DNA from 4 places in the Tardiphaga sp. 709 genome. Region 2 is predicted to be linked to each of the others. Evidence: predicted binding sites of a transcription regulator. Region 2 holds the regulator's gene; each other region holds the start of a gene.
What was found. Region 2 encodes PhoB, which activates phosphate uptake and scavenging genes when phosphate is short. Its sites were predicted from a motif close to TGTCATNNANCTGTCAT; they were not measured.

Region 1: ppk2 (polyphosphate kinase 2) is a predicted target of PhoB. The motif match lies at 5,200-5,216, and genes of this name have one in related genera.
Region 3: RSO67_RS00390 (Orn/Lys/Arg decarboxylase N-terminal domain-containing protein) is a predicted target of PhoB. The motif match lies at 2,627-2,643, and genes of this name have one in related genera.
Region 4: RSO67_RS13305 (YdcH family protein) is a predicted target of PhoB. The motif match lies at 4,423-4,439, and genes of this name have one in related genera.

Annotation. Positions count from the first base shown of each region.
Region 1 covers NZ_CP135529.1:1,849,869-1,857,347, forward strand. The annotation lists gene ruvB (Holliday junction branch migration DNA helicase RuvB) at 1-255, opposite strand, end outside; gene RSO67_RS09310 (hypothetical protein) at 252-752, opposite strand; gene ruvA (Holliday junction branch migration protein RuvA) at 749-1,366, opposite strand; gene ruvC (crossover junction endodeoxyribonuclease RuvC) at 1,363-1,890, opposite strand; gene RSO67_RS09325 (YebC/PmpR family DNA-binding transcriptional regulator) at 1,977-2,723, opposite strand; gene RSO67_RS09330 (hypothetical protein) at 2,751-2,897, opposite strand; gene RSO67_RS09335 (methyl-accepting chemotaxis protein) at 2,960-4,660, shown strand; gene ppk2 (polyphosphate kinase 2) at 5,265-6,191, shown strand; gene RSO67_RS09345 ((2Fe-2S)-binding protein) at 6,543-6,950, shown strand; gene RSO67_RS09350 (xanthine dehydrogenase family protein molybdopterin-binding subunit) at 6,960-7,479, shown strand, end outside.
Region 2 covers NZ_CP135529.1:4,046,086-4,053,564, reverse strand. The annotation lists gene argF (ornithine carbamoyltransferase) at 1-247, opposite strand, end outside; gene RSO67_RS19740 (aspartate aminotransferase family protein) at 247-1,485, opposite strand; gene RSO67_RS19735 (GcrA family cell cycle regulator) at 1,932-2,441, shown strand; gene phoB (phosphate regulon transcriptional regulator PhoB) at 2,684-3,388, opposite strand; gene phoU (phosphate signaling complex protein PhoU) at 3,480-4,193, opposite strand; gene pstB (phosphate ABC transporter ATP-binding protein PstB) at 4,222-5,049, opposite strand; gene pstA (phosphate ABC transporter permease PstA) at 5,046-5,891, opposite strand; gene pstC (phosphate ABC transporter permease subunit PstC) at 5,893-6,891, opposite strand; gene pstS (phosphate ABC transporter substrate-binding protein PstS) at 7,039-7,479, opposite strand, start outside.
Region 3 covers NZ_CP135529.1:77,955-85,433, forward strand. The annotation lists gene RSO67_RS00385 (GNAT family N-acetyltransferase) at 1-141, opposite strand, end outside; gene RSO67_RS00390 (Orn/Lys/Arg decarboxylase N-terminal domain-containing protein) at 226-2,583, opposite strand; gene glp (gephyrin-like molybdotransferase Glp) at 2,739-3,947, opposite strand; gene RSO67_RS00400 (hypothetical protein) at 4,047-4,346, shown strand; gene RSO67_RS00405 (CbtB-domain containing protein) at 4,404-4,586, shown strand; gene RSO67_RS00410 (CbtA family protein) at 4,590-5,318, shown strand; gene RSO67_RS00415 (HAD-IA family hydrolase) at 5,315-5,941, opposite strand; gene RSO67_RS00420 (MarR family winged helix-turn-helix transcriptional regulator) at 6,200-6,748, opposite strand; gene RSO67_RS00425 (cytochrome P450) at 6,982-7,479, shown strand, end outside.
Region 4 covers NZ_CP135529.1:2,701,599-2,709,077, reverse strand. The annotation lists gene rpsU (30S ribosomal protein S21) at 146-448, opposite strand; gene aqpZ (aquaporin Z) at 732-1,454, shown strand; gene RSO67_RS13330 (5-(carboxyamino)imidazole ribonucleotide synthase) at 1,481-2,515, opposite strand; gene purE (5-(carboxyamino)imidazole ribonucleotide mutase) at 2,587-3,075, opposite strand; gene RSO67_RS13320 (hypothetical protein) at 3,072-3,251, opposite strand; gene RSO67_RS13315 (hypothetical protein) at 3,371-3,622, opposite strand; gene RSO67_RS13310 (YdcH family protein) at 4,033-4,239, opposite strand; gene RSO67_RS13305 (YdcH family protein) at 4,489-4,674, shown strand; partial or broken gene RSO67_RS13300 (NAD(P)/FAD-dependent oxidoreductase) at 4,844-5,946, opposite strand; gene RSO67_RS13295 (EAL domain-containing protein) at 6,131-7,479, shown strand, end outside.

The DNA of each region.
Region 1 (7,479 bases), 2.2 Mb from region 2:
CGCACGAAATCCGACGCCGAGTTCGCGCGCCACGATCTGCGCCAGCGTGGTCTTGCCGAGGCCGGGCGGGCCCACAAACAATGTGTGATCCAGTGCCTCACCGCGCTTACGAGCTGCATCGATGAAGATCTGCAGATTCGCGCGCGCCTGTGCCTGGCCGACGAAATCGGACAGCGACTGCGGGCGCAGCGTGGTGTCGCCGACATCGTCAGAGCGGCGCTCAGGTGTAACCATGCGATCGGGTGGCGTATTCATGATGCGACGTTACCACGGTGCAACGGCCGCGCGAACCACCAGCACAGGCTGGCTGGAATCACGGCAATGCCCGCGAGCAATACGGACAGCGACAGCGCCTGCGTGAGCGATCGAACGCCGGGCAAAATCACTGCTGACGATTCAGAGGGCTGAACGAACATCCCAAAACCGATGAAGCCGGCAATGCCGACGGCCGCAGCGAGCCACGCCATCCAGATCGCGTTTTGCCCGGCATAGACGGCCGACAGCGCGAAGACGACGCCGGCACCGAGCGACGGCAGCAGCGCCGCCAATGCAGCGACGAATGCCAGCAGCCACAGTGCAATCGAGACAAGCGATCTGAAACCATCGAGATCGGCGACAGAGAAGATCAATTGCAGGATCGACGCACCCAGACCAGCCACAAGCAACGACACGAGTGCAGCCACGGATAGCGAACCGACAATACCGAAGATTGCGACAATGCCGATCACACGGGCAATTCTGGCAAGGCTCACTTCGCCAATTCCTTCAGCCCGAGCTTGATGAGTTGCGCCGTTTCCGCACCCTCGCCTGCGCTGCGCGACGCGGCTGCGACGGCGGCCGCCGCCTGCGGCTGGCCATAGCCGAGATTGACCAGCGCCGAGATCGCATCCCTGACGGCGCCTGGTGCGCGGTTGTCGTCCATCGCGCCGGCGAGTTGCGCGACGACCGGATCGACGGACGCAAAGGCCGGCGCCTTGTCCTTCAATTCGCTGACGATGCGCTCGGCCACTTTAGGACCGACGCCCGGCGTGCGCGCCACGGCCGTCTTGTCGCGCAGCGCGATGGCATTGGCGAGGTCGGCCGGCGGCAGCGTGCTAAGCACGGCGAGCGCGACCTTGGCGCCGACGCCCTGCACGGTCTGCAGCAGGCGAAACCATTCGCGCTCCATATCGCTGCGGAATCCGAACAGCTTGATCTGGTCTTCGCGGACATAGGTTTCGATGGCGAGCACCGCAGCTTCGCCCGCCTGCGGCAGTGCCTGCAGCGTGCGTGCAGAACAATGCACCTGATAACCGACGCCCTGTACGTCGAGGATCACATAGTCCTCGCCGTAGCTGTCGATCAGGCCTTTGAGCTTGCCAATCACGCGCCGACGACCTTGAGGCGCAGTGCCGTGCTCTGACGGTGATGCGCATGGGTGATGGCGATCGCCAGTGCATCGGCTGCATCGGCGGATTTCGGCTCGGCCTTCGGCAGCAGAATCTTCAGCATCACCTGGATCTGGTTCTTGTCGGCATGGCCCGCGCCGACCACGGTCTTCTTCACCTGATTGGGCGCGTATTCGGCGACGGCAATGCCGAACATCGCCGGCGTCATCATGGCGATACCGCGCGCCTGGCCGAGCTTCAGCGTGGCGACGCCGTCCTTGTTGACGAAGGTCTGTTCGACCGCAGCTTCGGCCGGCTGGAAGTCGCCGAGCACCTTGGCGAGCCCTTCATGAATGCCGAGCAGCCGGCTCGCCAGCGGCATATTGTCCGGCGGTTCCACCGAACCGCAGCCGATATAGGTCAGCCGGTTGCCGTCGATTTCGATCACGCCCCAACCGGTGCGGCGCAGGCCCGGATCGATGCCGATGATGCGGACAGGAGGGCGAATCGCAGGGTGTGTCATCCCACAGGGATAACGCCGGTCGGACCGGAACGAAATAGAAACGCGCCACCATCCCAAGAGAATAGAGTGGGAAGCTGAGCCCCTGCTCAGCCGCCCATCTTGGCCATCAGCGCGTCCGACACCTCGAAGTTGGCATAGACGTTCTGCACGTCGTCATGCTCGTTCAACAGGTCCATCAGCTTGATCAGCTTCTCGCCGGTCTCGTCATCGACCGAGAGCGTGTTCTGCGGCTTCCAGATCACCGCGGCCTTGCGGGCTTCGCCGAACTTGCCTTCCAGTCCCTTGGCAACCTCGCGGAACGTCTCCTGCGACGCGTAGACCTCGTGGCCGCCCTCGCCCGACACCACGTCATCCGCGCCGGCCTCGATGGCAGCTTCGAGCATGTCGTCAGCAGAGGCCTTGTCGGCGTCATATTCGATCACGCCGACATGGTCGAACATGAAGGAAACTGAGCCGGTTTCGCCCAAATTGCCGCCGGATTTGGTGAAGTAAGAACGGATGTCGGAAGCGGCGCGATTGCGGTTGTCGGTCAGCGCCTCGACGATGACGGCGACGCCACCGGGGCCGTAGCCCTCGTAGCGGATTTCATCGTAGTTCTCGCCGTCGCTGCCGATCGCCTTCTTGATGGCGCGCTCGATATTGTCGCGCGGCATGTTTTCTTGCCGGGCGGCGATCACGGCGGAGCGCAACCGGGCATTCATCGATGGGTCGGGCGTCCCCATCTTGGCAGCGACGGTGATTTCGCGCGCCAGCTTGCTGAACAGCTTGGACTTCTGGGCATCCTGCCGGCCCTTGCGGTGCATGATGTTCTTGAATTGGGAATGTCCGGCCATGCGGTCTCTCTTGAAGCGTCAGGGTATTTAGGGCTGCGGCGCGGGGTTATAGGCCGCGAAATCGGCAAAATCAAAAATTTGCAGCCGAATCCGGCCAATCTTCGCAATACCGCAACCGACCTTAACCATCACTTCACGCCGAGGTGCAAGGTTACCCGCATAGATTGTATTCATTGGGGTCACCGATGGCGTTTGGACTGTTCCGCAAGCGGCAGCCGGAAGCGGCTGAAGTGGTGATGATTGCTGAAAACACAGCGCCTTCTGTAGCACCGCGGCACCCTGAACCAGATACCGCTGGGGACATCCTGGAGTTGCTGGAACTCGAGCTGGGCGCGCTTATCCGCCAGCTTGAGCGTGCCGCGACCTCCGTCGCCGGCGGCGCCGAATCGACCGCCACCACCCTCTCCGCCATCCGCGCCCGCACCGATGTGCTGGCCGACCGCAGCAGTGCCGCGCAATCCACCGCCACGACCTTCGCGCAGGCGGCCGATAAATTCACCCACTCGGCCGAAGGTATCGGCGCCCAGGTGCGCGATGCCAGCCGGCTTGCGGACGAGGCCGGCGCCGCCGCCCATGAAGCCAGCGCCAACGTGGACCGGCTGCGCGACTCCTCCGCTGCAATCAGCAATGTGTTGGAGCTGATCGCGCAGATCGCCCGGCAGACAACGATGCTGGCGCTGAACGCGACCATCGAGGCGGCACGCGCAGGCGCTGCAGGCCGCGGCTTCTCGGTCGTCGCCACCGAGGTCAAGGCGCTGGCGGTGCAAACCCAGAACGCCACCGAAGAGATCAGGAAGAAGATCGACACCCTGCAGCGCGACGCTGCGAGTTCGGTCGATGCGGTGCATCGCATCTCCACCGCCATCGACGCGATCCGCCCGGTGTTTGCCAATGTGAATGGCGCAGTCGCCGAGCAGAACGCGACGACCAGCGAGATGTCGCACAATGCCACCACCGCCTCGCAGTTCATCGTCTCGGTCGGCGACAGCGCCGCGGAAATCGATAGCGCTGCGAAGGAAGCGGCTGCCCATGGCGAGCATGTCGCGCAGGCCGGCCAGGCCGTGACGATGTTTGCCTCACGGCTGAAGTCCCGCTGCGCGGTACTGCTGAAACAGAGCGAGCGCGAAGACGAGCGCCGACGCGAAAAGCTGCCATGTCACCTCAATGTCGATCTTCAGGCGCGCGGCGGCCAGATCCGCGCACCGGTCTATGAAATCTCGATGGACGGGATCCTCATCGGCGGACCAGACGCGAACCGGCTTCCGTTGCACGACATCGTTGCTGCTGAACTCAGCGAGGTCGGCCCCTGCCGCCTGCGCATTGCCGAACATTCCCCCGCCGGCGCACAGGCACTGTTCGTCGCGCCCGACAACCATCTCATCAGCCGGATCGAAGACCGGCTATGGGCTATTCATGACGAAAACACCGAATTCGTCACCCGCGCCATTGATGCCGGCGCCGCGCTCAACAAGATCTTTGCCGACGGTATTGCATCCGGCGCTATCAGCATCGACGACATGTTCGACGACAACTACGTCGAAATCCCTGGCTCCAGTCCGGTGCAGTACCGGACAAAGATTCTCGGCTGGGCCGACCGCGCACTCCCCGAATTCCAGGATGCATTTCTCGCCAAGGACAGCCGCATGGCGTTCTGCGCCATGATCGACCGCAACGGCTATCTACCGGTACATAACAGCATCTATTCCAAGCCGCAGCGCCCGGGTGATGTCGCCTGGAATACGGCCAACTGCCGCAACCGCCGCATCTTCAACGATCCGGCTGGATTGGCCGCCGGTCGCAATACACGTTCCTACCTGATCCAGAGTTATGCCCGCGACATGGGCAACGGTCAGACCGTGATGATGCGCGAGATAGACGTGCCTGTGCGCATACAGGGACGCCATTGGGGCGGCTTCCGCACGGCGTACAAATTATGATTTGGGTTTGTAGACGGCGCTGCGCTGCCACCTGAGACCTGGCGCAGCGCCGCCTATTCCGTCTGCGAGTGGGCTAGCAGCCGAAACTGCCAAGGCGTCCTAGCCGCCGCTCGTTCGGCCCTCCGCATTGTCATCTCCGCCGTATGAACCGCCGCCATATCCATATGGCGCGCTGTATCCATATGAACCGGGGCCGGCACCAAATCCGCGATAGACCGTTACGGGGGCGCTTCCCTCATACCGCGCGTGAGAGGACATGATCCGTCGATGCTTGCTGGCAGCGCTATGCCCGTCTTTGGCCTGCGCGGTCGAGCTCGAAGTGCCGGCGATCAGTAAAGCGGCGCCCAACAGAATGAATTTATTCATCACATTTTTCCTTGGTCAACGAGCCCCGCGACCTCAGATGCGCACGCTTGGCTCTCAAGGTAGCGCCAATCACGCGTAGTTGAATTTCGGCTTGCGGTACCCCGTCCTGCATGGACAGCGGCGGCGAGACCCATTGGAGCCATTTGCCCATTCGCTCCGGGCATGGGGGGCCGTGTCACACCGCTGACATTTGCATCGGTCCATAACCGTGGACCCATTCGATACAAGCGGAGCTACCATGACCGAACATTCCCTCGACGACGCGCAAGCAATCCACGACCGCATTCGTGCAGAGATGCTGGACGGCTTCGACGAAGAACTCGAGCTCGAGATCGATGACGATCGTCTCGACGCCCTGACCAACGAAATGTCCGACCACAGCCCGGCGGAGACCATCGAGCGACGCCTCTATTTCAAGGAACTGTTCCGCCTGCAGGGCGAGTTGGTGAAGTTGCAGAGCTGGGTGCAGCAGAACAAGCTCAAGGTCGTGGTGATCTTCGAGGGTCGCGATTCCGCTGGCAAGGGTGGCGTCATCAAGCGGATCACCCAGCGGCTCAATCCGCGCGTCTGCCGCGTTGCCGCACTCCCCGCGCCGAATGAGCGCGAACGCACCCAATGGTACTTCCAGCGTTACGTCTCGCACCTTCCCGCCGGCGGCGAGATCGTGCTGTTCGATCGTAGCTGGTACAACCGCGCCGGCGTCGAGCGCGTGATGGGTTTCTGCACCGAAGATGACGTGGAGGAATTCTTCCGCTCGGTGCCGGAATTCGAACGCATGCTGGTGCGCTCGGGCATCATCCTGGTCAAATACTGGTTCTCGATCACCGATGAAGCGCAGCACCTGCGCTTCTCGATGCGTATCGCCGATCCGCTCAAGCAGTGGAAGCTCAGCCCGATGGATGTCGAGGCGCGCACCCGCTGGGAGCAATACACCAAGGCAAAGGAAGCGATGCTCGAGCATACGCATATTCCGGAAGCCCCGTGGCATGTGGTGCAGGCCGTCGACAAGAAGAAGGCCCGCCTGAACTGCATCGCGCATCTGCTCGAACAGCTTCCCTATCAGGAGGTCGAGCATCCGCCTGTGGTTCTGCCTGCACGCGTGCGCAATCCCGACTATCACCGCACGCCGGTGCCAGCCGAAATGTATGTGCCGGAGCGGTACTAGCCCCACAGTCGGCAGATCGCGTGCCGTTTTTCGGGCAGGCCGAGCCTAACGCAACCGCAATATTCTTTTGAATAAAAGTCATCCGACGCCCACGACAGAGGGCGTCGGATGACGTCGCGCAGATTTTACCGCGATTTATCCGACAGACACGCTCGCGCGACATACAAACCAATGTATAGTCCTGCTGCATCTTATTGCTGCTTTTGAAATGATGACCGTACGCCTATAGTACCGTCGTTGGTCGATGACGAACCATTCGCCATTGCATCATCGAGTCGAGCAAACGGGGGTCTCACTGTGGCAAATCTCAATATCAACGGCGAGCAGAAGTCCTTCGACGCACCAGACGACATGCCTCTGCTCTGGGTGCTGCGCGATATTCTCGGCATGACCGGCACAAAATTCGGCTGCGGCGTTGCGCTATGCGGAGCATGCACCGTGCATGTCGACGGCAGGGCCGTGCGCTCCTGTCTGCTGCCGGTCAGTGCGGTGAGCGGACGCGCCATCACCACAATCGAAGGTGTCGGCGCCACACCGGTCGGCGCCAAGGTGCAGAAAGCCTGGCTCGATCTCGAAGTCATTCAATGCGGCTACTGCCAATCCGGACAGATCATGTCAGCGGCGGCGCTCCTCGCTTCTACGCCGACCCCCGACGATTCTGACATCGATGCCGCCATGGCCGGAAATATCTGTCGCTGCGGCACCTATGTCCGGGTGCGTGAAGCCATCAAGCATGCTGCCTCCGAACGGCAAACCTAGGAGTCGGCCATGAAACTTGCAGACAACATGCTTGTTGCGGCCAGTCCTGCAAACAAGCCTTCTGGCCTGTCACGGCGCAATTTGCTCGCTGGCGCCTTTGCCGGCGGCTTTATGTTCGCCTTCCAGCTTCCGGTCCGCGCGGCCAATGAGCCGACGCAACCTCCCGATACGACGGAGGGCAAATTCGCCCCCAACGCGTTCATCCGCATCGACACTACCGGCAAGACGACACTGGTGATGCCGCAAGTCGAGATGGGGCAAGGCATCTATACCGCCATCGCTATGATCCTCGCCGAAGAGCTCGACGCCGACTATGCGCAGATCACGCTGCAACATGCGCCGCCCAGCGACAAGCTCTACGGCAATCCAATTTTCATCATCCAGGCGACCGGCGGATCGACTTCGGTGCGCGCATTCTGGAAACCGCTGCGCAATGCCGGTGCAACCGCGCGTGCGATGCTGGTGCAAGCCGCAGCCGAACAGTGGCAGGTCGAACCTGCGAGCTGCACGGCGTCGAATGGGCAAGTGA
Region 2 (7,479 bases):
CGGTGAGCATCACGACTTCGCCGCCGAGCTGGCGCATGCCGACCTCGAATGACACGCGGGTGCGCGTCGACGGCTTTTCGAAGATCATCGCCAGCGTCTTGTTCTTGAGCGGACGATCGGGCTCGGCATTGGTGCCATCCCGCCCCTTCAGCTTCGCCTTCATGGCGGCAGCCGCGTTCATGATATTGCGCAACTCACTGGCCGGCACGGCCGTGAGATCGAGGAAGTGCCGCGGTGACGTGCTCATCACGCGGCTCCCTGCGTCTTTGCAGATGCCTTGGCGGATGAGCCGAGAGCCACGCAAGCCTGTTCCAGCCGCTGCACGGCCTGCTCGATCTCGGCCTCGCTGACGATCAGCGGCGGCAGGAAGCGCACGACATTATCGCCGGCGCCAACGGTGAGCAGCTTCGCGTCACGCAGTGCGGCCACGAGATCGCCCGCCGGCACGACAGCCTTGAGGCCGATGAGAAGACCTTCGCCGCGCACTTCGCTGAGCACATCTGGATGGCCATCGACCACGCCTGCGAGTTTCTGTTTCAGCAACAGCGACATCTTCTTCACATGGTCGAAGAAGCCGGGCTTCAGCATGATATCGAGCACGGAATTCGCCGCGGCCACCGCCAGCGGATTGCCGCCAAAGGTCGAGCCGTGGGAGCCGGGCGCCATGCCTTCAGCCGCTTCCGCCGTGACGAGGCACGCGCCGATCGGGAAGCCGCCGCCGAGCGCCTTGGCCAGCGACATCACATCAGGCGTCACGCCGATGCGCTGATAGGCGAACAACTCGCCGGTGCGGCCCATGCCGGTCTGCACTTCGTCGAATATCAAAAGGATGCCGTTCTTGTCGCAGAGTTCGCGCAATGCGCCGAAGAACGCGTTGCTCGGCGCACGCACGCCACCTTCACCCTGCAGCGGCTCGATGAGAATGCCGGCGGTGTTCGGACCGATCGCCTTCTTCACGGCTTCGATATCGCCGAGCGGCAACTGGTCGAAGCCGTCGAGCGGCGTGCCGTAGCCTTCGAGATATTTGGCAGCGCCGGTCGCGGCGAGCGTGCCGAGGGTCCGGCCATGGAACGCGCCTTCAAAGGTGATAATGCGCGTGCGCTCGGGATGGCCTTTGGAGAAATGATAGTGCCGGGTCACCTTGATCGCGCATTCCATCGCTTCCGCACCCGAATTGGCGAAGAACACGAAGTCGGCAAAGCTCTGTTCGCACAGCCGGGCCGCGAGGCGCTCGCCGTCCGGGCTCTTGAACAGGTTCGACATGTGCCAGAGCTTGGTGGCCTGCTCCTGCAATGCGGCGACCATATGTGGGTGCGCATGGCCAAGTGCGTTCACGGCGACGCCGCTGGTGAAATCGAGATAGCGCTCGCCATCGGTTCCAATCAGCCACGCGCCTTCACCGCGCTCGAAAGCGACATCCGCACGCGCGAAAACAGGCAGCAAGTGAGCCTGAGAGAGGGGCGAAGACGTTGCGTTGCTGGTCATAACCGATCCGATCGAAAAGACTGCGGCCGCGTCGATGACAACTGTGCGAAATCGAACAACGGACCCTAGAAACGAAACGTGCCGCCCTTCTCGGGCGGCACGTGGGCATTATTCTATGTGTGCTGTGAAGACTGTCAACCGCGCACTGCGGCTTTCGAGTCACACGGAGTCGCAGAAAAAGCCGATTTTGCAGCTTTACTTGCAGAAGCATGTGGACGCGGCATGCCCGACTCTTGCGCGCGAGTCACGGCATATTGTAGCTTTTGCCTCGTCGGATACGACATCTCGTGCGGCGGTAGATCCTTTTGACACATCCAGTGCGGCGTAACAGCCGGACGCGAAATTCGCGCCCGGTGAGCGCTAAAGGATTCTGACCGCAGGGATTTTTGAAGTCTCAACTCGCAGCGCTGCCCGGTCAGGCCGGCGCTCACGAAGGGAAAACGGCGATGACGGTAATGACATGGACCGACGATCGCGTCGAACAGTTGAAGAAACTCTGGGAAGGCGGCCTTTCCGCCAGCCAGATCGCTGCGGAACTCGGTAACGTGACCCGCAACGCCGTGATCGGCAAGGTTCACCGCCTTGGCCTGTCCGGTCGTGCCAAGAGCCCCTCCTCGGCAGCTCCGCGGCAGCGCAAGGCGCGCCCGGCGCAGCAGATGGTACGCGTCGCCCGCCCGATGGCGCGCGGCAATACCGCGCTGGCCCATAATTACGAGATCGAGGCCGAGCCCGACCCGATCGCCTATGACAACATCGTGCCGATCAGCCAGCGCCTGTCGCTGGTCGAACTCAACGAAGCCACCTGCCATTGGCCGATCGGCGATCCGTCGAGCGCGGACTTCTATTTCTGCGGCGGCAAGGCCCTGGCCGGTGCCCCCTATTGCGCGCATCACTCGCGTATCGCCTATCAGCCGGCCAGCGACCGCCGCCGCGCGGTCCCAAAGCCGACGCGCTGAGCTGGAAAGCATCTAAACCAAATGAAAATGCCCGGTGATGAGCCGGGCATTTTTTATTTGGGGCTTCTTACCTCGCCCCGCTTGCGGGGAGAGGTCGAGGCCCGCATGCGAAGCATGAGGGCGTCGGGTGAGGGGGACGCTCCACAGACTCCGAAGCCGATGGAGAGTCCCCCTCATCCGACCCGGCGTCGCTGCGCTATGCCGGGCCACCTTCTCCCCGCAGGCGGGGAGAAGGAAGATATCTACTCCGCCGCCTTGTCGAAGCGATCGTCCAGCGCATAGCCGGCGCCGCGCACGGTGCGGATTGGATCGGGCTCACCGGCGGGATTGAGCAGCTTGCGCAGGCGGCCGATATGCACGTCGACGGTGCGCTCGTCGATATAGATGTCGCGGCCCCAGACGCTGTCGAGCAACTGCTCACGGCTGAACACCCGGCCCGGATGTTCCAGGAAGAACTCCAGCAGGCGATATTCGGTCGGACCGAGATCAATCGGGCGGCTGGACCGCACGACGCGGCGCTTGTCACGGTCGAGTTCGATGTCGCCAAACGCCAAGACGGTGGCGAGACGCTCGGGAGCTGCACGACGGAGCAGGCCCTTCACGCGGGCCAGGAGCTCCGGCACGGAGAACGGCTTGACGATGTAATCGTCGGCACCGGTGGCGAGACCGCGAACGCGCTCGCTCTCTTCGCCCCGCGCCGTCAGCATGATGATCGGCAATGCCTTGGTTTCAGGCCGTGCGCGCAGACGGCGGCACAGTTCGATGCCGGAAAGACCCGGCAGCATCCAGTCGAGCACCACGAGATCCGGCACCCGCTCCTTCAAGCGGGTGTCGGCATCGTCGCCGCGCGCGACGGTTTCAACATCATAGCCTTCGGCGTCGAGGTTGTAGCGAAGAAGCGTCGTGAGGGCTTCCTCGTCCTCCACCACCAGAATGCGTGCATTCACAGCCATATGGTCAATATCCTCAGTGACGTCCGAAAAGCCTTTAGGTCATGATCCTTGCGGAAGACTGGCTTCCACTTTTCCGGATCATGCTTCAGACCGTCGGCGTATTCGCGAATGTGGTCATGTCGCCCTTCGGGCGCTTGTCGAGGATCTGTTGGCCCTCGATCATGTAGAACACGGTTTCCGCAATGTTGGTGGCGTGGTCACCGATCCGCTCGATGTTCTTGGCGCAGAACATCAGGTGGATACAGAACGAAATGTTACGCGGGTCTTCCATCATATAGGTCAGGAGTTCGCGGAACAGCGAGGTGCAGATCGCATCGATTTCCTCGTCGCCCTTCCACACCGTCATGGCGGCCGGCAAATCGTGTGCGGCATAGGCGTCGAGCACGGCCTTGACCTGGGTGGTCACGAGGTCAGTCATGTGTTCGAGGCCGCGGATCAGCTTCAGCGGATGGAAATCGCTGTCGAGCGCATTGACGCGCTTGCCGATGTTCTTGGAGAGATCGCCAATCCGCTCGAGATCGGTGGCGACGCGCAGCGCGCCGACGATCTCGCGCAAATCGACAGCCATGGGCTGGCGCTTGGCGATGGTCAGCACGGCACGCTCTTCGATCGTGCGCTGCAACTGGTCGATCTCGGCGTCGGTGGCAACGACGCGCGCACCGAGCGCGACGTCCCGGCGGATCAGCGCATCGACGGATTCGACGATCTGCCGTTCTGCGAGGCCACCCATCTCGGCGACGAGACGGGTCAGCTCCTGCAGATCGTCGTCGAAAGCCTTGGTGGTGTGTTCAAAAGCCATCTCAAATTCCTCCCGCGAATATGTCGCGTCAGCCGAAGCGGCCGGTGATGTAATCCTGGGTGCGGCGATCGGTCGGCGACGTGAAGATCTTGTTGGTCTGATCGAACTCGATCAGCTCGCCGAGATACATGAAGGCCGTGCTGTCGGAGACGCGGGCAGCCTGCTGCATGTTATGGGTCACGATCGCGATCGTGTACTGATCCTTCAACTCGTCGATCAGCTCCTCGATCTTCGCGGTCGAGATCGGGTCCAGCGCCGAGCACGGCTCGTCGAACAGGATCACTTCCGGCCGAACCGCGATGGTGCGCGCGATGCACAGACGCTGCTGCTGACCGCCCGACAGGCTGAGGCCCGACGCGTTGAGCTTGTCCTTGACTTCGTTCCAGAGCGCACCGCCGCGCAGCGCCCTCTCGACGCGCACGTCCATCTCCGACTTGGAGATCTTCTCATAGAGGCGGATGCCGAAGGCGATGTTTTCGTAAATCGTCATCGGGAACGGGGTCGGCTTCTGGAACACCATGCCGACGCGGGCGCGGAGCAGGTTGAGATCCAGCTTCGGATCCAGAATGTTCTGATTGTCGAGCATGAGCTGACCTTCGGCGCGCTGGCCGGGATACAGATCATACATACGGTTGAAGATGCGCAGCAGCGTGGACTTGCCGCAGCCCGACGGGCCGATGAACGCAGTCACCCGGTTCGCCATCAGCGTCAGGTTGATCTTCTTCAGGGCGTGGTGTTCGCCATAGTAGAAGTTCAGGTCGCGCACGGTGACCTTGGGACGGGTCTCGCCCTGCAGGGCCGACGGCGGCGGCATCGAGACGGAAGGAACGCCAGACGACACAGAAAGCTCACTCATTTTGCTGTCCTCTCGGCGCCGAGAATGCGCGCGCCAATGTTAAGGGCAAGTACGGTCAAGGTGATGATCAGGGCACCGCTCCAGGCGAGCTGCTTCCAGTACTCGTAGGGGCTCTGCACGAAGTTGTTGATGGTCACCGGCAGGTTGGCCATCGTCTTGGTGAGATCGAGGCTGAAGAACTGGTTGCTCAGCGCGGTGAACAGCAGCGGCGCCGTTTCACCAGCGACACGCGCGGTCGCCAGCAGCACGCCGGTGATGAGACCGGCGCGGGCTGCACGATAGGCGATCCGCTTGATGACCAGGGAGCGCGGCAGGCCGAGCGCCGAGGCCGCTTCGCGCAGCGGGTTCGGCACGAGACCAAGCATGTCTTCAGTGGTGCGAACCACGACGGGGATCACGATCACGGCGAGCGCAAGCGAACCGGCGAGAGCCGAGAAGCCGCCCATCGGAACCACCACCGCACCATAAACGAACAGGCCGATGATGATGGACGGGGCCGACAGCAACACGTCGTTGATGAAGCGGATCACCGAGGTGAGTTTGTCGTGCTTGCCGTATTCCGCGAGATAGGTGCCGGCGAACAGGCCGAGCGGCGCGCCGATGCCGACGCCGATGACGGTCATGATGATCGAACCGACGATGGCATTGAGCAGGCCGCCTTCCATGGAGCCGGGCGGCGGCGTGTTCTGGGTGAAGATCTGCAAGCTGATGCCGGCGATACCGTTGTAGAATAGCGTGAACAGGATCAGCGCGAGCCAGGTGACGCCAAAGAGAGCGGCACCCATGCAGAGCCCACGGATGATCATGTCGTTGCGACGGCGTGAAGCGTAAATCGGGTTCATATTAGTTGCCCGCCTTCTTTTCCAGACGCAGCAGCATCAGACGCGCTGCCGAGAGCACGAAGAATGTCAGCACGAACAGCAGGAGACCGAGCAGGATCAGACCCGATTGATGCAGACCGTCGCTCTCCGCGAACTCGCTGGCGATCGCCGCCGAGATCGTAGTGCCTGGGCCGAAGATCGAGCCTGTGATACGGAACGAGTTGCCGATGATGAAGGTCACCGCCATCGTTTCACCGAGCGCACGGCCGAGCGCCAGCATGACGCCACCGATCACACCAACACGGGTATAGGGGATGACGACGTTGCGGACGACTTCCCAGGTGGTGCAGCCGACGCCGTAAGCGGCTTCCTTGAGCACCGGCGGCACGGTCTTGAACACGTCGACCGAGATCGAGGTGATGAAGGGCAGCACCATGATGGCGAGGATCAGCGACGCGTTGAACAGCGAGAGATAGGACGGCGGGCCGGCGAAGATCACGCCGAGGACCGGGACGCCTTCGAAGGCGTTGATCATGAATGGCTGCACGTGGTTGGCCAGGAACGGGCCGAGCACGAAGAAGCCCCACATGCCGTAGATGATCGAGGGAATACCGGCGAGAAGCTCGACCGCCATGCCGATCGGGCGGCGCAGCCAGTTCGGGCACAGTTCGGTGAGGAAGATCGCGATGCCGATGCCGACTGGGATGGCGATCGCCATGGCGATCACCGAGGTGATCAGCGTGCCGTAGATCGGGCCGAGCGCTCCCAGCACCGGCGGATCAGCCGACGGTGCCCAGCGCTGCGTCGTCAGGAACGAGAAGCCGAATTCTCGAAGCGCCGGCCACGCACCAACGATGAGCGACAGAATGATGCCGCCGAGGATAAACAGAACGGACAGAGCCGAAATGCGGGTGATCCAGTAGAACGCCTGGTCCCCCGTCTTGAAGGCATTCAAAGCCTTCGCACGATCATAAGGTCCGGCAGCGTCCATCGAAGAGCTCTGTACGGCCATGTCTGCCACGCCAGTCCCCTGTAATTGTTACAATACCCCAAAACGCATTGCCCTGGAGGGGCTTGTCAGGGCGCGAAGTCAGAAGAGAAGAAGAAAGAAATTCAGCCCTGCAGCAAACGGAGGAGAGATGCCCCTCTCCTCCGCCCACAGACCAGATCAGCTCTTGATGTCAGCCGACCAGGTCTTTTCGATCAGCTTGACGACGGGTTCCGGCATCGGAATGTAATCGAGCTCTTCAGCCATCTTGGCGCCCTTCTCGAACGACCACTTGAAGAACTTGATCGCTTCAGCCGAGGCCGCCTTGTCGGTCGGGGCCTTGTGCATGAGGATGAAGGTCGCAGCAGTGATCGGCCACGAGGTTTCGCCCGGCTGGTCGGTCAGGATGACATAGTAGCCAGGAGCCTTGGCCCAATCGGCGTTCGACGCAGCAGCCTGGAAAGCCGCGACGGTCGGCTGCACGGTCTTGCCAGCCTTGTTGACCATGCCGGTATAGGTCAGCTTGTTCTGCTTGGCGTAAGCGTATTCAACATAACCGATGGCATTCTTGGTCTGGCCTACGTTGCCCGCGACGCCTTCGTTGCCCTTGGCGCCGACGCC
Region 3 (7,479 bases), 2.3 Mb from region 2:
TTGCGTGGCGACGAGGTGCGGGAACCGTTTGCTGCGCAGGTTCTTGCGCCGGTCTCTAAGATCGTCGGGCTGCGGCGTGTCGGCGTCGCTGACGCCTTCCTCAACGCCTTGCCGGATATGCCGGCGATAGATCGCGAGCATGGCATCGACGTCGGTGTCGCGTGATGGTCGGATGACGACCGGCTGTTCGAGTTCCGTTGGCAAATCAGGCTCCTTACGTGCTCCCTATTCGGAGACCACGTAAGTGTAAAGCCGGATCCGGCCATTGGCGTCGACCTTGCGGTAGATGCCCTGGATCTCGACGTCGAAGCCCGGGAAGGTGTTGAAACAGGTCTCGAACATCTTGAGATAATCGATCATCGGCTTGGACCGTTCGGTGAGCCGCTCGCCCGGCACGATCGTGGCGATGCCGGGCGGATAGACCACGAATGGCGTCGTCGCGACACGCCCGAAGATCTCGTCGATGGGGAGGTAGTCGACGTCGTTGCGCACCAGACAGCGCGCGGCATCATGAGGTGACATGGCGATCTCCGGCAGATGGTCGGCGGAGAATTGCCTGGTCTGGAGGTCGCTCACATTGGCCTCGCGGAAGAACCGGTGCATGTCGCCGCACAGATCCCGTAGGCGTATGCCTGCATAACGCGCCGGCCTGCGCCGCGCGAATTCCGGGATGACGTCTTCCAGCAGCGCGTTGTCGTCGTGTAGCTTCTTGAACGCCACGAGACCGCTGATCAGCGTGCCGGCCTTGCTGGCTTCCACGCCGGGGGTCAGCAGGAAGAGCAGCGAGTTGAGGTCGTTCTTCTCCGGCACGATGCGATTTTCGCGCAGAAACTGCGCCACCACAGGCGCAGGGATGCCGTGTTCCGCATAACCGCCGGTGGTGCGGTCGAAGCCGGGTGTCAGTACCGTCAGCTTGTTGGGATCGGTCATGGTGAAACCGGCTTCCATGCCGGGGAAGCCATGCCAAGCGGCGTCCGGCGCGAGCTGCCAATAAGCCGGATTGGTGGCCAGCTGGTCAGTGCCGATGCTTTCCCACGGCACATTGTGAACGGCGCCTTCGCTGGCTGCGTCGGGAATCGCGACGCGCTCGGGTACGAAGGGTTCGAAGAACCAGCGGCGCTCAGTGCGGGTTTCCTTCTCCTCGAATTCGCGGCGGACGGCGCGCATCTTCTTGCGCAGCTCGATGCCAAGCCGGATCGTGTCGTCCCACAACACTTCGCCGGAGCGGCCCTTCATCATCTGCGCGCCGACATCCAATGATGCGAACAGCGGGTAGAAGGGCGAGGTCGAGGCGTGCTGCATGAAGCTTTCGTTGAAGCGCCGATGCTCGACACGGCGCTTCTGGCCGCGGATATGCCGATCCTTCATGTGGATCTGCGACGCCTGCGAGAAGCTCGCGAGCTGCTTGTGGGTCGACTGCGTCGCGATGATGCCCGGCGAATCCGGACCAAGCTCCTTGAGCCCCATGGCGAACCGGCCGGCATAGAGCGGGTGGAACTTCATGAAGCCCGCCCAGGCCTCGTCGAACAGGATGTAATCGCAGAGATGGCCGATGCGCGCGATGATCATCTCGGCGCTGTAGATGGTGCCGTCATAGGTGCATTGTTCGATCACTGCCACGCGAAACGGACGCTCGCGCTTCCAGGCATCTTTGTCGGTGACCAGCGGATTGATGCGGATGCACTCGCGCAGCGCGTCCTCGTCGAGCGCATCCCAGTTCATCGGCCCGATCAGGCCCCAGGGATTGCGCGTCGTCGGCACATAGATCGGCACACCGCCTGAAATCATCAAGGCGCCGTGCAAAGCCGCCTTGTGGTTGTTGCGATCGAACAGCACCAGATCGCCATCGGTGACCAAAGCCGATAGCGCGACCTTGTTGGAGGTCGAGGTGCCGTTGAGCACAAAATAGGTTTTCTCCGCGCCAAAAATCTGCGCGGCTTCCTTCTGCGCCTGCAAAGCAGGGCCTTCATGGGTCAGCAGATCGCCGAGATCGAGCACCGAATTGTCGAGGTCGTCGCGGAACACCGCTTCGCCGAGATGTTCCATGAACACGCGGCCGATCGGGCTGCGGCTGTAGAACACGCCGCCATTGTGGCCCGGGCAGGTCCAGAGCTGGTTGCCTTCCTCGGCATAGTCGACCAGCGCGCCGAAGAACGGCGTCTTCAGCGTCTCGGCATATTGCTTCAACCGGCTGATCAGGTTCTTGGCGATGAAGGGCGGGGTTTCTTCTGAGAGGAACACATAGCCGTCGATGAAATCGAGCACCTCGACCGGGACGTCCTCGAACCGCTTGCGACGGATCAGCAGGATGATGGGGAAGTCCAGGCCGCGTTTGCGCATCAGGTTGATCAGCGCCGCGGTCTTGCCTTCGAGGCCCTTCTTGCCCCAGTCGACCACCATGCAGCCGATCGCTGCGTCGGTCTGGACCGCGATCGTGGCGTCTTCGAGTTTGCGCGCCTTGACGACCTCGAAGCCGGAACGCTCGATCTCATCGACGATCTGATTGAGGCGAATGCCCTCGAGATCGTCGGCGTCGAATGTTGGCATCGCAAACAGGAAATTGAAGCGTTTGAAATAGTCCATTTGTCCACCGATCTTGTTTCGCTGCGATCTCTCGCTGCGTTACGTGACAATTCAGTGACTGAAACCGTGTTGAGGTATCTCAGTCAGGAAAAAGGTTTGGAAGCATGCCGCAGGTGAGAGTTCCGAACGCGGCGTCGTTCTATGAGGGGGCGCCGCTAGGTTGGCAGTCGAATGATGGCGCATGAATCGCCGGCAGCCGCGGCCGGCGCGAATGGCTTGCGGATCAAGAGCCCCTCGGCGACAGCCAAATTCCCCAGCAGCGACGAGTCCTGTTTCACGACCGGCGTTGCCACCACGGTGCCGTCGGCGCGGGTCTCGAGGCGCGTGCGCAGATAATCCTCGCGCTGGTCGTTGGCGGCGAGGTCACGGCCGAGCACCGCGGGTTCTATCGCATGGGCGATGTCGTTTCGACCGGACAGCGCACGCAGCAGCGGCACCATGAACAGGAAGCCGCAGACATACGACGACACGGGATTGCCGGGCAGGCCGATGACGCGCATGCCCTGGCGGCGTCCGTGCATCATCGGCTTGCCGGGCCGCATGGCGATGCGCCAGAACGCCATCTCGACGCCGGCATTGATCAGGGATTGCTGCACGAGGTCATGGTCGCCGACCGACGCACCGCCGGTGGTGATCAGCACGTCGGCCTTCAGATCGATCGCGCGCTGAATGGCTGATGTGGTCGCCTCCAGCGTATCGACGGCGATGCCGAGATCGACCACCTCGGCGCCTTCGGCGCGGGCCAATGCACGCAGCGCGAAGCCATTGGAGAGCACGATCTGGCCGGGGCCGGGGACTGCGCCGGGCATCACCAGTTCGTCGCCGGTGGCAAGCACGGCAACGACGGGCCGTCGCCGCACGGGCAGTGACGGATGGTTCATGCCGGCGGCAAGCGCCAGATCGCGGTCGGTGAGGCGGGTGCCGGAGCGGAGCAGGACATCACCTTCGTTGAAATCGACGCCGGCCGGGCGGATATGCTTGCCGGAAATCGCGGCCTCGTTGATCCCGACGATATCGCCATCCCGCGCGGTGTCTTCCTGGATCACCACGGCGTCGGCGCCAGCGGGCAACACGCCGCCGGTGAAGATTCGCAGGGCTTCGCCGGTCTGCAGCGGGCGGTCGAACGGCTTGCCTGCGGCGATCTCGCCGATCACGCGGAGCTTGGCGCCCAAAGTCGCATCGGCAGCGCGCACGGCATAACCGTCCATCGCTGACATGGGCTCCGGTGGCTGCGTGCGCAGCGAAGCGATGTCGCGAGCGAGCACGCGGTGGAACGCGTCTTCCAGCGGCACCATCTCCTCAGGCAGCGCATCGGCGCCCGCGAGAATCGCGGCCATGGCATCGGTAACCGGCATCAGGGCCATCGCGGGGATCTCCGGCAGTGTGGGCGCCCGTCATAGCGGAGAGCGGGAGCGGACGCAAAACCACAGCCGCTTTGGCAGGGCAGGGAAACACGATAGACATTGGCGATCATGACCGACAACCACGCCGCAACCGACGATGAAGCGCCTGTCTGGCGGGCAGATGTCGATGCGCTGGCATTCCGGCCATCCGGCCATCGCGGGCTGTGCATGGTGCACCGTCATGCGTTCCGGACGCTGCTCCGACGCTACCCGTCGCCGGAGGACTGCGCAGCCTATTTCCAAGACCACAGAGCGGTGTTCCAGGCGGCGGCTAGTGTCAAACTCGCGCAGGCCTCGGTGGCGGCGGACACGAATTTCCATCTGACCAGCCGCGATCTCGCCCGCGCGATGCAAAATTAACGGTCGCGCCACCGGTGCAACTCGGCTAAATTGGCCCTCTATTTCGCGAGGATTCCGATGCAACAGACCCAGACCGCCCAGATCTCCGCCGTTACCACCGACGTCAATGTCGTCGTGCAGGCCGTTCTGGCCATGGCGCTCGGTCTGTTCATCGTCGGTGTGGTCGGCTTCTCGCATATCAGCGCCGTTCACAATGCGGCCCACGACACGCGCCACGCCAACGCATTCCCCTGCCACTGAGACATGTCCGTTTTCAGGTCGATCGTTTTCTCGGCAGCGCTGGCTGGCGTGATCACTGGCGCTGCCATCACGGGCGCGCAGATGGTCGGGACCATTCCCCTGATCCAGAAAAGCGAAGTTTATGAGCGCAAGGCGGAAGCTCCGGCTGCTGCTGCTGCGCCGACGGCTGCCGCCCAGCCCGCCCATACGCACGACCATGGCACCGCCGCCCATAGTCATGAGGCCGAATGGGAGCCTGCCGAGGGCTTGCAGCGCAATGCCTTCACTACGGGCGCCAATATCCTGACGGCCATCGGTTTCGCGCTGTTGCTGGCCGGCATCTTCGCGCTGCGTGGCCGGACCGTGAGCTGGCGGGAAGGGCTGTTCTGGGGTCTCGGCGGCTTCGTCGTCTTCACGGCGGCGCCTGGCCTCGGCCTACCGCCGGAATTACCTGGAATGCCTGTCGCTGACCTCACACTGCGCCAGACCTGGTGGATCGGCACCGCCTGCACCACCGCGGCGGGGCTCGGCCTGCTGGTCTTCCGCAAGGCGTCATGGGCCGCCATTCTTGGCCTTGGCCTGATCATCCTGCCGCACCTGATCGGAGCGCCGCAGGCGCCGGCTGGCCATACGGATGTCCCCGAAACGCTGTCGCACAGTTTCGTCGTTGCGGCGGTCCTGACCAGCCTGCTGTTCTGGGCATTACTCGGCGTGCTCACCAGCATCGCCTTCCAGCGCATCTCGCGGACCTAAAGCCCGAGTGCCTTGAGCGCCTCGGCGACCGATGTCGGCGAGGTCACATGCACCGCCTGCAATCCGCAGGCGCGAGCTCCGTCGATATTTTCTTTCAGATCATCGAAGAAGACGATGCGCTCGGCGGGGACGCCGATAGCTGAGATCACGTGCTGGTAGGCATCCGCGTGAGGCTTGCGCAGCTTGATCGTCGACGACAGGAATATCTCACGGAAATGCGAAAGCACCTCGGCGTAGTGCTGTGAGAAATGCGCGACATGGGCGGTGTTGGTGTTCGAGAAGGCGTAGAGTGGCAAGCGCGCCGCAGCCCGCGTGAGCAGCGGTGCGATGCCGGGCATTTCGCCAATAAACGTGGCATTCCAGCCTGCAAGAAGCTCTGCGTCAGAGAGCGTGACGCCCAGCGATTTCCGCAACAATGAGAAGAATTCTTCGTCACTGATAAGGCCAGTCTCATAACGCCAGAACGTCTCGTCGCGAACGAAGCGCGCCAGCATATCCGCCGGCTTGCATCCGGCGCGTTCGGCCCATGCGGCCACCGTTCGCTCGATATCGAAATCAATGACGACGCGGCCGAGATCAAACAGCAGGGCGTCTGCGGAGAAGGGAGAGAGGGGTAAGGTCATCGGCTTCCTCTAACAATCTCTGTGAAATCCGGCAACGGGCGGGCCGCAGTGCACGTTCTGCGATCGTGGCAGAAAATCCTTGCCCCCTCGTGACGAACCGTCCCGATATTTCTGTTGCCTAGGCAACTAATTCGTGAGAGCCTTTCCAAAGAGGGCGCATACGAGAGCAGTCAACTGCCGGGCCCTGCAGGGAGAGAAACGATGGTGGACCGCTTGTGCGGGACAGCGCTGGATGACGCGCGAGTAACGCGTGGTGGCCTAGCCGGTTACCGCGCCGAGATTGCCGTGAATGCGTCGCAGCAAGTCGATCAGCACTTCGCGTTCGCTTTCATCCAGACAGGACAGCAGCTTTCGCTCGCGTTCCAGCGCGGTCACGATAACGGCGTCATGGGTCGTGCGACCCTTCGTGGTCAGCGTAATCGAATGGGTGCGCGCGTCGTCCGGGTCGGCGTTGATGGCGACCAGGCCGCGCTCTTCCAGCAAGGCAAGCGTGCGGCTGACCGGTCCCTTGTCGAAGCCGATGACGTGGCAGATGCGCGAGGCGGGAATGCCGGGCTCGATCGCCAGCAGCGACATGATGCGCCACTCGGTGACATTCACGCCAAAGCGCTTCTGATAGAGCGCGGTCGCGTTGCGCGAGAGCTTGTTCGCAATGAAGGTGATGAAGGCCGGTACATAGCGCTCGAGATCGAGCAACTGCCCGCCTTTGGACGCGGGCGCTCTCGCGGCGACAGTCCTGACATTGACCTTTGTCACTTTCGCCTTGGCAGGCTTTCGAACCGTTTTTCCCGATCCATTCTTGCTCATGCACCACGATCCTGCCTGCCAGCGTGACGTCGTCGAAATCGGCGAGATCACATGGTTCTGAGGAATAGAGACACGCAGCCACAATTGCCAACAAGAAAATATGGGAGATTCACATGGTTGCCACGGTCACGACGGCATCGCCCCACACCCCGCCGGTGCTGTCGTTTGGCGGAGGCTTGCCGAACGACGCATCGTCTCAACCCATTGTTCATCTCGACGTCGATCCGTTCGCCATGGACTTCTTCGCCGATCCGCACCCTACCCACGAGGTGCTGCGTGAAGCCGGGCCCGTGGTGTATCTCGACAAATGGAGCGTCTACGCGGTCGCGCGCTATGCCGAAGTTCATGCAGTCCTGAACGATCCCGCGACGTTCTGCTCGAGCCGCGGTGTGGGTCTTAGCGACTTTGCCAGGGAAAAACCGTGGCGTCCGCAGAGCCTCATCCTCGAAGCCGATCCGCCGGCGCATACGCGCACGCGTGCGGTACTCAACAAGGTCCTGTCGCCCGCGGTGATGAAGCAACTGCGCGATGGCTTTGCCGCGGCGGCTGATGCCAAGGTCGACGAACTGCTGGAGCGGCGTAGTTTCGACGCGGTCGCGGATCTTGCCGAAGCCTATCCACTCTCGGTGTTCCCCGATGCGATGGGACTGCAGAAGGAAGGCCGCGAAAACCTGCTGCCTTATGCCGGTCTTGTCTTCAATGCCTTCGGTCCGCCGAACCAGCTGCGCCAG
Region 4 (7,479 bases), 1.3 Mb from region 2:
CAATGACCTATTGGTAGCGCGACATCGGGCAAAATGCACCCGATCAAGACCAGCGCGCCAAGGAAGTAGTTCTCGCAAAAAGCAATTGCGCAAAAAAAATAACGCGGGCTTTGGCCCGCGTTATCGAACTTAAATGATGAAGCGCTTAGCGCGCCGGACGCGGAGCGCCCGCGCCGCCAGCGCCGGGACGGCCGCCACGATCGGCGCCAGGACCCGCGCCGAACACCGGCTTCGGCTTCATCGGCAGCAGGCCTTCGCGCTGCAGCTTCTTGCGAGCAAGCTTGCGTGCGCGACGCACGGCCTCAGCCTTCTCGCGAGCCTTCTTCTCAGAGGGCTTTTCGTAGTGACCGCGGAGCTTCATCTCGCGGAAAATACCCTCGCGCTGCATCTTCTTCTTCAGCGCCTTGAGAGCCTGATCGACGTTATTATCGCGAACGAGAACCTGCACGCGGCATCCTCTTTTCAATTGATCGGATTTGAATTTCGGTAAAGTGAAGGGCCGACAAAGGCCATGCCCTTAACCTCAAGGGCGCCGATGTACCAGATGAAATGGCGAATGTCCACCTTGCGGCGCCGTCATTTTAACCTTCTGGGCTGGGAAAATAACGTGCTTTTTCCGGATTTTCCCGGGTGGGGATAGGGCAGGTTCCCTGTCTCGACAGGTATTGGAGCACGGACGCATAATTCCCGCGGCGACTCAGCCGGGACGCCGATTACGACCGGAGAGCATCATGAATGGGAAAAAATACGCGGCCGAGCTGATCGGCACCTTTTGGCTCACATTTGCAGGCTGCGGCAGTGCCGTAATCGCGGCAGCATTTCCGCAGGTCGGTATCGGTCTCGTCGGCGTCTCGCTGGCCTTCGGCCTCAGCGTCGTGACCATGGCCTATGCCATCGGCCACGTTTCGGGCTGCCATCTCAATCCTGCGGTCACCGTGGGTCTTGCGGCGGGTGGACGTTTCCCCGCCGGCCAGATTCTCCCTTATGTGATCGCGCAGGTCGTCGGTGCGGTTGCAGGTGCGGCCGTGTTGTATGTCATCGCCAGCGGCGCTGCCGGTTTCGACCTTGCCAAGGGCTTTGCGTCGAACGGCTACGGCGATCATTCGCCCGGCAAATACAGCATGGTCGCGGGCTTCATCATGGAAGTCGTGATGACCATGATGTTCCTGTTCATCATCATGGGCTCCACACACGGCAAGGCGCCTGCGGGCTTCGCGCCGCTGGCAATCGGGCTTGCGCTGGTGATGATCCACCTCGTCAGCATTCCAGTCACCAACACGTCGGTGAATCCGGCGCGCAGCACCGGGCCGGCATTGTTTGTCGGCGGCTGGGCACTGCAGCAGTTGTGGCTGTTCTGGGTGGCACCGCTGGTTGGCGGTGTTCTCGGCGGCGCGATCTATCGCTGGCTGAGTGACGAGCCCGCTGGTGTGGTGGAAGGCAAGGCGACCAGCTGACGAATGAGGCGGTGAAGCCGGCGTCGTTACGTCGCCGGCTTCACTTCAACCACATGACCCATCTTGCGGCCGGGCTTCGGCGCGCCCTTGCCATAGAGATGCACGGTGGCGCCGGGGACGGTGAGCCACTTGCCGTAGTCGAGAATGTCGTCGCCGATCAGGTTGATCATGGTGACCTGGCCGTGGCGGACGGGTTTGGCGAGCGGCCAACCGGCGATGGCGCGGATGTGCTGTTCGAATTGCGACACCGAGGCGCCATCGAGCGTCCAGTGGCCGGAATTGTGCACGCGCGGCGCGATTTCGTTCACGACAAGCGTCGCACCGTCAATGGCGTCCTTTTGGCCCGGCACGACAAACAGTTCGACGGCAAAGACGCCGACATAGACCAGCGCGGTGCCGATCTTCTCGGCGATCTCGCGTGCCTTCGCGGCAAGCGCGTCGGAGATGCGTGCGGGCGCATAGGAGAATTTCAGGATGTGATCGCGGTGCTCGTTTTCGGTGACGTCGAAACATTCGACTTGACCGTCGGCGCCGCGTGCAGCGATGACCGAAACCTCGCGTTCGAACGGCACGAAGGCTTCAAGGATCGCGGAATTGGTGCCGAGATCCTTCCAGACCTGATCGAGATCGTCACCCTCGCGGATGATTGCCTGACCCTTGCCGTCATAACCGAAGCGACGCGTCTTGATGACAGCTGGCAGACCGATCTTCTTGACCGCTGCATGAAGCTCGCCAGCATTCGCAACGCCTGCGTAAGCGGCGGTGCCGATACCCAGCGACGTTACAAAATCCTTCTCGGCCAGACGATCCTGCGTGGTCTGCAGGATTGTCTGCGCGGGCAGAACCGGGCGCCGCGCGTCGAGGATCATCGCGGTGGCGGCCGGCACGTTCTCGAATTCGTAGGTGATGACGTCGCAATCACTGGCGAACAGTTCGAGCGCCTCGACATCCGCATATTCAGCGCATGTCGCGTTCTGCACCACGTCGAAAGCCGGCGAATCCGGATCCGGTGAAAAGACCTGACAGCGGAGGCCGAGGCGTGCTGCGGACATCGCTAACATGCGACCAAGCTGGCCGCCACCGAGAATGCCGATCGTATCGCCTGGCTTAAGAACCTTCGTCACCACAGCGCTCACGCCGCACCTTCCGGCTTTTCAGCCACGGCATCGGTCTGCGCCTTGCGCCAGGCGGCGAGCTTTGTCGCCAGTGCCGTGTCGTGCAGCGCCAGCACGCTCGCCGCGAGCAGTGCCGCATTGATCGCGCCGGGCTTGCCGATGGCCAGCGTGCCGACGGGCACGCCCCCCGGCATCTGTACGATCGAATAAAGTGAGTCGACGCCGGACAGCGCCTTGGATTCCACGGGCACACCGAATACCGGGAGTTCCGTCAGCGCCGCGGCCATGCCGGGCAAATGCGCAGCGCCGCCGGCACCGGCGATGATGATCTGGAAGCCCGCTGCCTTGGCGCCCTTGGCGAACGCGACCAGCCGGTCCGGCGTACGGTGGGCCGAGACGATGCGTGCCTCGTGGGATACGCCGAGTGCAGTCAGCGTTTCGGCGGCATGGCGCATGGTTTCCCAGTCGGACTGGCTTCCCATAATAATGGCGACGGGCGCGGTCATTCCGTATTTTCTTTCGCGAATCCAGAAAGATAGGCTGGAAATACAATGTCGTCCCCTTGCGTGGCAAGGAGCGTGGCAAACATGATCTCGTCTTGGTGAAGACTGGCAAGCCTTGTAACAAATCCCATGCAAAAGAAAACCCGAACGCCTGCTGCAAAGCCGGTCAAACGTTCCATGAAGCCGGCATTTCGGGGTTCCAAGGCGTTGGTGTCGCTGCCGAAAAGCCGCGGGCCGGCGGCCGCCTGACGCCGTGACCTGCGAAAGTGTAGCTAGTCGATCGTCGACGTTGGCGCCTTTACAATGCGCTGAGGTCGCTTGGCACTTCGCCAAAGGCGCGGATCACCTGCGCGTCGCCGAACTCGCCGATCATCGGATCGCCGGTACGGCTGAAGGCCAATGCGCCGATCGAGCCTGGCGTACGGGACAAGAGTTCGGCGCGGCGGATGGCGCCGGATGCACTCTGACATTCCTCGGCGGCACCGGCGGCCGGCGAACCGGAGTCGTCGTGCAAGAAGGGCAGTGCGACGTAATAGGTGATGTCGGCCATGGTGCCCTCACGAGTCGATTGATTTCGGCGCGAGCGTGTTCTTATTTTGTTCTTATGTCAAGTTCGGCGCCCTGTGAGCGATCTTCCCGTCGCGCGTCTTCATCCGCCGAAGCCGGCTTGCGCTGCGCCAGCGTCAGGCCGCCCAGTGCGAGCGTCACTTGATCAGTTCGCGCAGCCCATCCAGGTAAAGACGTCGGTGAACGATACAAACAACAGACGTGGAATGATGTGCCGCGTGCGCGCAAACTTCCGCCGCGCCACATCGCGATGCCATTTTGATGATGGGCCAGCTCAGCGCCCAGCCGACCGCAGTCACCGTGACGCAAAGAAAGCCGATCCATTGATCGTTACGCGTTGAGTTCGCAGCCCTGGCCGTTCTTTAACCCACAGCCACAGCGCGACGCGTTGTCTCAGGCAATAATATCCGGGGTGATCTGATCTTCGATGAAGGAGATCCGATCTTTCAGCTGAAGCTTCCTCTTCTTCAACCGTTGCAGTCGCAAAAGATCGGGTGCCGGTGAATGTTGCAAGGCATCGATAGCGGCGTCGAGGTCGCGATGTTCCTGCTGCAATCGGGCGAGTTCTAACGGGAGTTCGCGATCTTCGTCGTCGTTCATGTTTCTAGCTGACTGGATTCGCAAGTCATTTGCGAGGAATTTCTAGGATGACTATCGCCGGTGCAGGCGCACCACGCAAGCCGTCCGGTTCCATGTTTTTGCGGCGCAATCAGGTCACGATTCGTTTCACACGATACCTGAAACTCAAAATACACTTTTCAATACCCATCGACAGATGTCCACTGTCATGTAGAATTCATCGTCCAACCGAACGTATCCTGAGGTTCAATCCTACCGAGGAGTTTTCGAATGGCACTACAGGCGCATCTCGTCGAACTGGAACGCAAGCACAAAGTTCTCGAAAGCGAATTGCACGAAGCGCTCGTGCACCTGTCTACCGACGATCTCCGCATCGTCGAACTCAAGCGTCGAAAACTGATGGTCAGGGACGAAATACAGCGTCTCAAAAACGGGGCCAGCGACACGGTGCACTGATCAACGGCTGCACTGATCATCGAACGATAAATCACAGCATCGACATTGCCGTTTACGTCACTGCTTTGGCGTAGGTGCTATGACGTCTTGTCCTCATTCCGCGATAGGTTTGCGACGAAGCTCCAGTTATTCGGTTGGCCTGGATCGCTTCGCCTGCAACCCTTCGCGTTTAATTTTCCGCCATGTCAGCTACGTAGTCCGCGATGGCCAGGGATGATGTCAGCCCCGGTGACTCGATGCCGAACAGGTTGATAAGGCCCGGCACGCCATGGGTCTGGGCACCCTGGATCATGAAGTCCTGCACCGCGACTGCGGGCGGCACGATCTTCGGCCGCATTCCGGAATAGCTTGGCATCAATGCGCCGTCGGGCAGGTCCGGCCAGTAGCGCCTGATGGCCGGATAGAACCTCTCTCCGCGTGCCGGATCGACCGTGTAGTCGATGTGATCCACCCACTCGACGTCAGGGCCGAAACGCGCCTGGCCGGCCAGATCGAGCGTCAGATGCACGCCGAGGCCGCCCGGTTCCGGCACGGGATAGATCAGCCGCGAGAACGGCGCTTTCGCATTGCAGCTGAAGTAGCAGCCCTTCGCCAGATAAGCGGGGGGATCAGGTCGAGCGGCATGCCGTCGAGCATGCGAGCGATCGCGGTTGCGGACAGGCCTGCGGAATTGATCAGCATGTCGCAGGCGAGTGTCATCGGAGCCTCGCCGCCCACATCCAGTTCGAAACCGTCGGCGGTGACCCGGCCACGTTCCAGCGGCGCGAGGAACGCGAAGGCCGCGCCGGCGGCTTCCGCTTCACCGCGCAGCGACAACATGTAGCTGTGGCTATCGACAATTCCGGTGGAGGGGGACAACAGCGCGGCTTCGCAAGCCAGTGCCGGCTCCAGCGCCCGTGCCTCTGTCCCGGATAATTGCTGGAGGTCAGCGACGCCATTGGCTTCGGCGTGCGCTTTGATCGAAGCCAGTTTGGCGATCTCCTCCGGACGTGTGGCGACGATCAGTTTCCCGGAGTTGCGATGTGGGATGCCGCGATCCCGGCAATAATCATAGAGCGCCTGTTTTCCAGCGACGCAGAGCCGCGCCATCAGGCTGCCGGCCGGATAATAGATGCCGGCATGGATGACCTCGCTGTTGCGCGACGAGGTCACGGTACCAATCGCGTCCGCAGCCTCCAGCACGATGACCTCGCGTCCCGCTTCCGCCAGTCGCCGGGCGATCGCAAGACCCACGACGCCGGCGCCCACCACCACGCATTCAACCTTGTCCATGTCGCGTCCGATAGTTTGCTGCGCAGGTCATCCGCGGTTCGACCTTGTGGCGTATTAGTAAAACATTAAGCATCACAGCTAATTACCACCAATTTTCGCCGCATTCTGCAGGTGCGACGATACGCATTTACCTGATCCACATACCTGTAACCAAACACTCACGCTGCGAATACGCGGGTGTGTAATGACTGGCAAGATCGGGCGATCAGACAGCAAGGCGGCAGTGTCCGTCATCGCGGTCGCGTGCCTTCTTGGCAGCATTACCGGAGCCCATGCGGAATCCTCGGCGGTTCATTATATCAGCGAACTCGACCCGCAAATGATCTGGCAGCTTCTCATCGGTGGATTTGTCGCGCTGGCATTTCTCGCCGCCATTGTGCTGTGGGTCGCCTCGGCACTGCGCAACGTGCGTCGCGAGCAGCAGCGGCGCAATGCGTTTGTCGGTTCTGCCCTCAATCATCTCGGCCAAGGCATCGTGATGCTCGACGACCAGAAGCGGGTCGTGTTTTGCAATGATCGCTATCTCGAGATCTACGACCTGACGCGCGCCGACATCACCAAGGATATTACCGGCCCAGGATTGCGCGAGTTACGCCGCCAGCGTGGCAAGCTCGATCTGGCCACCCAGAGCTTCTACGAGCAGACTGTTTCCGCCGGCGAGTACATTGCCGAAATGCCCGGCGGGCAATCCGTCCACGTCAAGTTCAGCCGGCTTCCCAATGGCGGCGCCATTGGCATTCATGAGGACTGCACCGAGCAGCGTTTCCTGCAGCGCGAGCTTGCGACCACCAAGCAGTTCCTCGAATCTGTCCTTGATCACGTCCCGATCTGCGTCGCGGCCAAGACCATTGACGACGGCCGCTATATCTTCGCCAACCGGGCTTTCGAGACCTTCTCTCGACTCTCGCGCGATAAGATCGTCGGCAAGCGACCGGATCAGATATTCTCCGCACAGTCTGCGAAAGCGATTGCCGAAGCCGATGCCCTGGCAGTGGAAACACGCAGTCAGTGTCGCAGCGAGTTCAATGTGGAGATTGGTTCAGACGTCCGCACGCTGGATAGCAATCGCGTGATTGCCTTTAACGAACGCAATGAGCCGGCATTCCTGATTGCGCTGTTCGAGGATGTGACCGACCGCAAGTCGCTGTCCAAGGAACTGGAGAACGCCAAGAAATTCCTTGAGACCGTACTCGACAACATTCCTGTGTCGCTGATGGTGCAGCAGATCAGCACCGGTCGTTATCTGTTCGCCAACCGCGGCGCAGAGGTCATTCTGGGTCGTAAACGCGAAGACGCTATCGGTCTGACCGTTCCCGAAATGCTTCGCCCGGAAGAAGCGAAGCTGATCGTCAGCCGGGATCAGGCAGCGATCAGGGGCCGAACACCGATTGCGGAAGAGCATCCGATCAGCACGCGCGACGGATTGCGGCTGTTCCTGACCCGCCGGGTTACCGTCCTCGACGAAGCAGGCGAGCCGCAATATCTGATCAAGACCCACGAAGATGTCACCGACCGCCGCCAGACCGAGGCGCG